Chelatococcus sp. HY11: one gene and its partner. Each later gene encodes a partner of the first gene's protein in a complex. Links are inferred from orthologs where the notes say so. Each region holds a gene or a part of one and is shown in the gene's direction. Other genes may lie near its edges. The genes, in order: hfq and KIO74_RS21765.

Evidence for each region.
Region 2: the proteins of hfq (region 1) and KIO74_RS21765 are in contact, whole or in part, in a crystal structure (PDB 3VU3), measured with the Escherichia coli proteins. The link is inferred for Chelatococcus sp. HY11 from one-to-one orthologs.

Annotation. Positions count from the first base shown.
Region 1 is NZ_JAHBRX010000001.1:1,061,488-1,064,626, reverse strand. Bases 242-3,060 are described here. They hold hfq (RNA chaperone Hfq), read left to right. Parts: upstream 242-1,431; coding sequence 1,432-1,689; downstream 1,690-3,060. Other genes in these bases: hflX (GTPase HflX), read left to right, coding at 1,690-3,060; ntrX (nitrogen assimilation response regulator NtrX), read left to right, coding at 242-1,187. In the rest of the region: more of ntrX, read left to right, coding at 1-241; more of hflX, read left to right, coding at 3,061-3,075; mazG (nucleoside triphosphate pyrophosphohydrolase), read right to left, coding at 3,083-3,139. UniProt on the Escherichia coli protein: RNA chaperone that binds small regulatory RNA (sRNAs) and mRNAs to facilitate mRNA translational regulation in response to envelope stress, environmental stress and changes in metabolite concentrations.
Region 2 is NZ_JAHBRX010000002.1:141,982-145,148, forward strand. The notes cover bases 138-2,984. They hold KIO74_RS21765 (catalase), read left to right. Parts: upstream 138-752; coding sequence 753-2,216; downstream 2,217-2,984. Other genes in these bases: KIO74_RS21760 (hydrogen peroxide-inducible genes activator), read right to left, coding at 138-577; KIO74_RS21770 (aspartate/glutamate racemase family protein), read right to left, coding at 2,329-2,984. Outside these bases: more of KIO74_RS21760, read right to left, coding at 1-137; more of KIO74_RS21770, read right to left, coding at 2,985-2,997; KIO74_RS21775 (M28 family peptidase), read right to left, coding at 3,053-3,167.

The DNA of each region.
Region 1 (3,139 bases):
ACGGTCTCCAGGTGCTGGACGTCATCAAGGAGCAGAATCCGGAAGTGCCGGTCGTCATGATCTCCGGGCATGGCAATATCGAAACCGCGGTCTCGGCCATCAAGCGCGGCGCGTATGATTTCATTGAGAAGCCGTTCAAGGCTGATCGCCTGGTTCTGGTGGCTGAGCGCGCGCTGGAGGCCTCTCGCCTGAAGCGGGAGGTGCGCGAACTCAGGACGCGATCCGGGCAGACCAGCCGAATGGTAGGCCGATCCCCGATCATCAACCAGCTGCGGCAGACCATTGAGCGCGTCGGTCCGACCAATGCACGCGTGCTGATCAGCGGCCCGTCCGGCTCCGGCAAGGAGCTCGCGGCTCGCACGCTGCATATGAACTCGCAACGAGCCAATGGCCCGTTCATCGTCATCAATGCGGCGGCGATCACGCCCGACACGATGGAGAGCGAACTTTTTGGTGTCGAGGCGACCGACGGTCGTGGCCGGCGCATCGGCGCGCTGGAGGAGGCCCACGGCGGTACGCTTTACATCGACGAAGTCGGTGACATGCCCCGGGAAACGCAGAACCGCATCCTGCGCGTGCTGGTGGACCAGAACTTCCAGCGGGTAGGGGGCACCACGCGCGTTCACGTCGACGTGCGCATCATCTCATCCACGAGCCGCGATCTCACCCAGGAAATAGCCGAGGGCCATTTCCGGGAGGATCTCTTCCACCGGCTGGGTGTCGTGCCGATCCGGATTCCGTCTGTGGCCGAGAGGCGGGAGGACGTACCCGAACTTATCAGCTTCTTCATGGAGCAGATTTCGGTTGCCACCGGACTCGCCAAGCGTGTCATCGCCGACGACGCCATGGCGGTGCTTCAATCGCACGATTGGCCGGGCAATGTGCGCCAACTGCGTAACAATGTGGAACGGTTGATGATATTGACCGGCGGCGATCCCGATGCGGCGATTTCCGCCGATCTCTTGCCCGCCGAAATCGGGACGCTTGTGCCGACCACGCCTGCTGGCAGCGGTGGAGAGAAGCTGATGAGTTTGTCGTTGCGGGACGCGCGCGAGATCTTTGAGCGTGAATATCTCGTGGCGCAGATCAACCGCTTCTCGGGCAATATCTCGCGGACTGCGGAATTTATCGGTATGGAGCGCTCTGCCCTACACAGGAAGTTGAAGTCGCTCGGCATCGGCTCCTGAGAGCTCACGTCCGCGCCGCGCACCCGTGCACAAGCCCGGACCGATGCTGGCGCGACAGCCAGAATCGCATCGGCGCGGCAAGAGATACTTGCGTTTGAAGCGTTTCTCCCTTTGTAATGCGATTCTCGGTCTATGAGCGTCCCGCGCCAGCGCAGCCTTCCGGCAGCAAAGGCAAAGGCAACAACAGAAGCCGTGTAAGCGAACAAGGACCGACGAGCACGGCGCAAGAAGAAGGTTTAACAAGATGGCGGGCGAACGCGCGCAAAACCTGCAGGACACTTTTCTCAACCACCTTCGCAAGAATAAGGTCCCGCTGACGATTTTCCTGGTCAACGGCGTCAAGCTTCAGGGTGTTGTGACTTGGTTCGACAACTTTTGTGTATTGCTGCGCCGCGATGGGCACTCGCAGCTGGTCTATAAGCACGCTATATCGACGATCATGCCTGGACATCCGATCCAGCTGTTCGAGCCGACAGACGATATGGGGTCAGAAAAGGTCTGAATGACTCAACCCGATAAGCGTAAGGACGCGTTTCAACCGTCGCCGCCTTCCCCTGTTGATCAAGAAGGCAAGAATACCCGCGTTCTCGTGATCGGGCCCTACCTGACACGCAGCACATCCGAGCGCAGTGGCGAGAACACGGCGCGGGATGCGGCTGCGCGGCTCGATGAAGCCGTAGGTCTGGCGCGGGCGATCGATGTGACGATCGTCCGTGCGATCCAGCTAAGCCTCGCCAATGTCCGCCCCGCGACCTATCTCGGCTCGGGCAAGGTGGAGGAGCTGGCCGGCACCGTAAAAGCCGATGAGATCGATCTCGTCATCATGGATTGCGCTCTCTCCCCGGTGCAGCAGCGCAATCTCGAGCGGGCGCTTGGCGCCAAGGTCATCGACCGGACGGGGCTCATCCTCGACATCTTCGGCAAGCGGGCACGCACGCGCGAGGGCTCGCTCCAGGTGGAACTCGCTCATCTCACCTACCAGAAGAGCCGCCTTGTCCGCTCATGGACCCATCTTGAACGGCAGCGCGGCGGATTCGGCTTTCTCGGAGGCCCTGGAGAGACGCAGATTGAGACGGATCGCCGGCTCATCCAGGAGCGGATGAGCCGCATCGAGCGTGACCTCGAACATGTCAAGCGGACGCGCGCTCTGCACCGAGAGAGCCGGCGCCGCGTGCCTTATCCCATCATCGCTCTGGTCGGTTACACCAATGCCGGCAAGTCGACCCTGTTCAATCGCTTGTCTGCGGCCAAGGTCATGGCCGAGGACCTGCTTTTCGCGACCCTCGACCCGACAGCCCGCGCGATTGAGCTGCCCCACGGCTCGAAAGCCATCCTTTCGGATACGGTCGGCTTCATTTCCGATCTTCCGACCATGCTGGTCGCGGCCTTCCGGGCTACGCTGGAAGACGTGATCGAGGCGGACGTGCTGCTGCATGTCCGGGATGTGTCCCATGGCGACACCGAGGCCCAGGCGAGCGATGTGGAGACCATCCTTCGCGAACTCGGCATTGACCCAAGCAATGGTCAACGGCTGATCGAAGTGTGGAATAAGGCCGATCTCCTCGCGCCGGATGAACGCGCCAAGCTGGACAATCTCGCGTCACGCAGGCCGACCGAACTTCGGCCGGTCCTGGTCTCGGCCGTCAGCGGGGAGGGGATGGATACCCTGTTGTCCGCCATCGAAGCCAGGCTGGCGCATGGCCGCGCGATCTATCATGTCGTCTTGGAGCCAGAGGCCGGAGATGTTCTGAACTGGCTCTATGAGGAGGCTGAAATTCTGGACCGGCGTTCGGACGAAGATGGCCGTGTCCTGTTGGCTGTCCGCATCGCGGAGGCAAAAGAGCCCCGTTTGCTGAGGCGTTGTCCGGGAGCAAAGCGGATCCGGTAAGGCCCTCTTAGTCGGAGCTCGCAGATTTCTCGTCGCGCTTGGCCTCCTGCCAGAGATCTTCCAT
Region 2 (3,167 bases), on another replicon or contig:
GCCCTTCCTCCAGCAGCAGCAACCGCCCTGGATCGATTTCCGCCCCTGTCAGAGGGGAGGCGAGGACATCCCGGCTGGTATCCGCCATGGCCATGAAGAAACGGTCCTTCAGGAGTGGCCGCGCGGACAGGCTGTCCCCCACGACGGGGAGTGCGGCAACCACCGCGTCCAGCCGCCCTTCCTCCAGGTCCAGGAGCAGCTTGTCGGTGATAGCCTCGCGCAGCTCGATCTCGATGCGCGGGTAGGCGGCCCGAAGATAGGGGACGAGCCTTGGTACGAGATAAGGCGCGACAGTCGGGATCGCGCCGATGCGCGCTATGCCGGACAGCGGGCTGTGCTTGTGCTGGCTCGCCTGCTCAAGCTCGGCGACCTCGGCGAGAATGTGCTGCATGCGTGGGAGAAGGGCCTCTCCTTCGCGTGTCAGAAGAATACGCGTTCGGTTGCGCTCGACCAGTTTGGTCCCCAGCGCCGCCTCGAGTTCCATGATCTGCGCCGACAAGGCCGGCTGGCTGACATGCACGAGTTGAGCCGCCCGGCCGAAATGCCGGGTCTGGACCAAGGCGTCGAAATATCTCATCTGCTTGATCGTCACCACAATAGGAAAAAACTATCATAGATTGTTGAAAATGCAATTTGATCCTATGGACGTCCTATGCCAGAAGTTTTCTTAGAAAAATTCCAGGACGTATCGAGGCCTCCCGGGCTTCGCTAGGATGCGTGCCTTAATGCTCGATTGTTTGGGGAAGAAGGCTATGACGGGTAAGAATTTCACGACCACCAACGCTGGCGCGCCTGTCGCGTCTGATGAGCATTCCCGCAGCGTGGGCCCCGATGGGCCGGTCGTCCTGCACGACGTGTATCTCGTCGAAAAGCTGGCGCAGTTCAATCGCGAGCGCGTGCCCGAGCGCGTGGTGCACGCGAAGGGCGGCGGGGCCTTCGGCGAGCTCGTCGTTACGGAGGACATGTCACGCCACACCAAGGCCGCGCTGTTCCAGAAAGGCGTGAAGACGCCGATGCTGCTGCGCTTTTCCTCGGTGGCCGGCGAGCTCGGCTCGCCCGACACGTGGCGCGACGTGCGCGGTTTCGCGCTCAAGTTCTATACGACGGAAGGCAATTACGACATCGTCGGCAACAACACCCCGGTGTTCTTCATCCGCGATGGCATCAAGTTCCCGGATTTCATCCGCTCGCAGAAGCGTCTGCCCGGCAGCCACCTGCGCGATGCCGACATGCAGTGGGATTTCTGGACGCTTTCGCCGGAGAGCGCCCATCAGGTCACCTATCTCATGGGCGATCGCGGTCTGCCGTCATCCTGGCGCCATCTCAACGGCTACTCGTCACATACCTACCAGTGGATCAACGCCGCTGGCGAGCGCGTGTGGGTAAAGTATCATTTCCACAACCAGCAGGGCGAGCAGAACATCGATGGCGACGTGGCGGCGCGCATCGCCGGCACGGATGCGGATCACTATATCCGAGACCTCTATGAGGCGATCGAGCGCGGCGACTTCCCGCGCTGGAAGGTCTCCGTGCAGATCATGCCCTATGAGGACGCCAAGACCTATCGGTTCAATCCGTTCGATCTCACCAAGGTCTGGCCGCACGCGGATTATCCGCTGATCCCGGTCGGCGAGTTCGTGCTGAACCGCAATCCGGAAAATTACTTCGCCCAGATCGAGCAGGCTGCCTTCGCGCCGTCCAATCTCGTCCCGGGCGTCGATGTCAGCCCCGATAAGATGCTGCTCGCCCGTGTGTTCTCCTATGCGGACGCCCATCGTTATCGCATTGGTCCGAACTACAACGAGCTGCCGGTCAACCGTCCGGTCTCGGAGGTTCATTCCTATGCCAAGGACGGTCCGATGCGGCATGGCTTCGCCGGCCACAGCAAACCGGTCTATGCGCCGAATTCATTCGGTGGGCCGACAGCCGATCCGGCACGCGCTTCGGAGGGCAAGGGCTGGGAAGCGGATGGCGAATTCGTACGCTCAGCCTATACGCTGCGGAGCGACGACGATGATTTCGGCCAGGCGGGAACCCTGATCCGTAAGGTTTTCACCCAGGAGCAGAGGGATCGGCTCGTGGATACGCTCGTTGGCCAATACAATGCGCTGACTGTCGATGCCATCAAGGAGAGGTTCATCTGGTATTGGACGAGCATCGACCAGGCCACGGGCGACCTCATCGCGGCCCGCGTCGTCAAGCGCGCGGCTGAGTAAGCAGCCTGATTGGAAGACGGGAGAGGCTCGGGCTCCGGCCCGGGCCTTCTTTCGTTTTACGCTGCCTTGAGATAGTCGCGCCTGGGCCGGCTCCGTCTCAGAGGTGGCTTGTTCAGAGGGCGGCTTGGGTCAGCGCCAAGGCCGCCGCCGCCTGTGTCGGGTCCACCACTGGCAATCCCGTCGCCGCGTTGAGTGCCGCGACATAACGGGCAAGCCCGGCCCCCGCGAAGACGATCGCATCCGCGCCATGGTCATCGCGTAAACTCAGGCCTGCCTTGATCAGGTTGTCTTCGACGACGGCGGGATCCTTGAGCTGCCCATAGTCCAGCCCGAGCCCGACATGGCCGGCGATACGCTCCCGGACCCCGAGGCGACGGGCGAAGCGCAAGCCCTTGACCGGGTTACTGCCCGACACGCCAATGGTGCCGACGAGATCGCCGAGGGCAAGGGCGGCCATCATCCCGGCCTCGCCGATGCCGATCACGGGCTTCGCCGTCAACTCGCGCGCGGAAAAGACCGCGGGGTCCGAGAAACAGGCGATGATGAAGCCCGCAACTTCGGGCTTCGCGCATTCCCGCTCGATGAAACGAAGAATGGCTGGCGCCGCGCTGTCACTGTCGCGCGCGTTCTTGATGCCGTTCGGACCGTCGCTCAGGGTAAGGCAGCGGATGTCCGGACCACCCTCACGCACCAGCCATTTGAGACTGTGCTGCATGTCCTCGGTGATGCCCGTATCCGTGCGGCTGCTCGGGTTGAGGACGTAGATTGTTTTGCGGGCCACCGCCGCCTCCCTCAAGAGATGAAAGCCCGGAGCGTTCATGGCTCCGGGCGAGCCTTCACGACAGAGCGCGGAAATCGTCTATGAAGGCGCGCGCGAGTTGCAGCGCATCCGTCACCGTATGCCGAAGGCGCATCAGCTTCGTGGTCAGGAGCTTCGCCTCCAGCCCATCC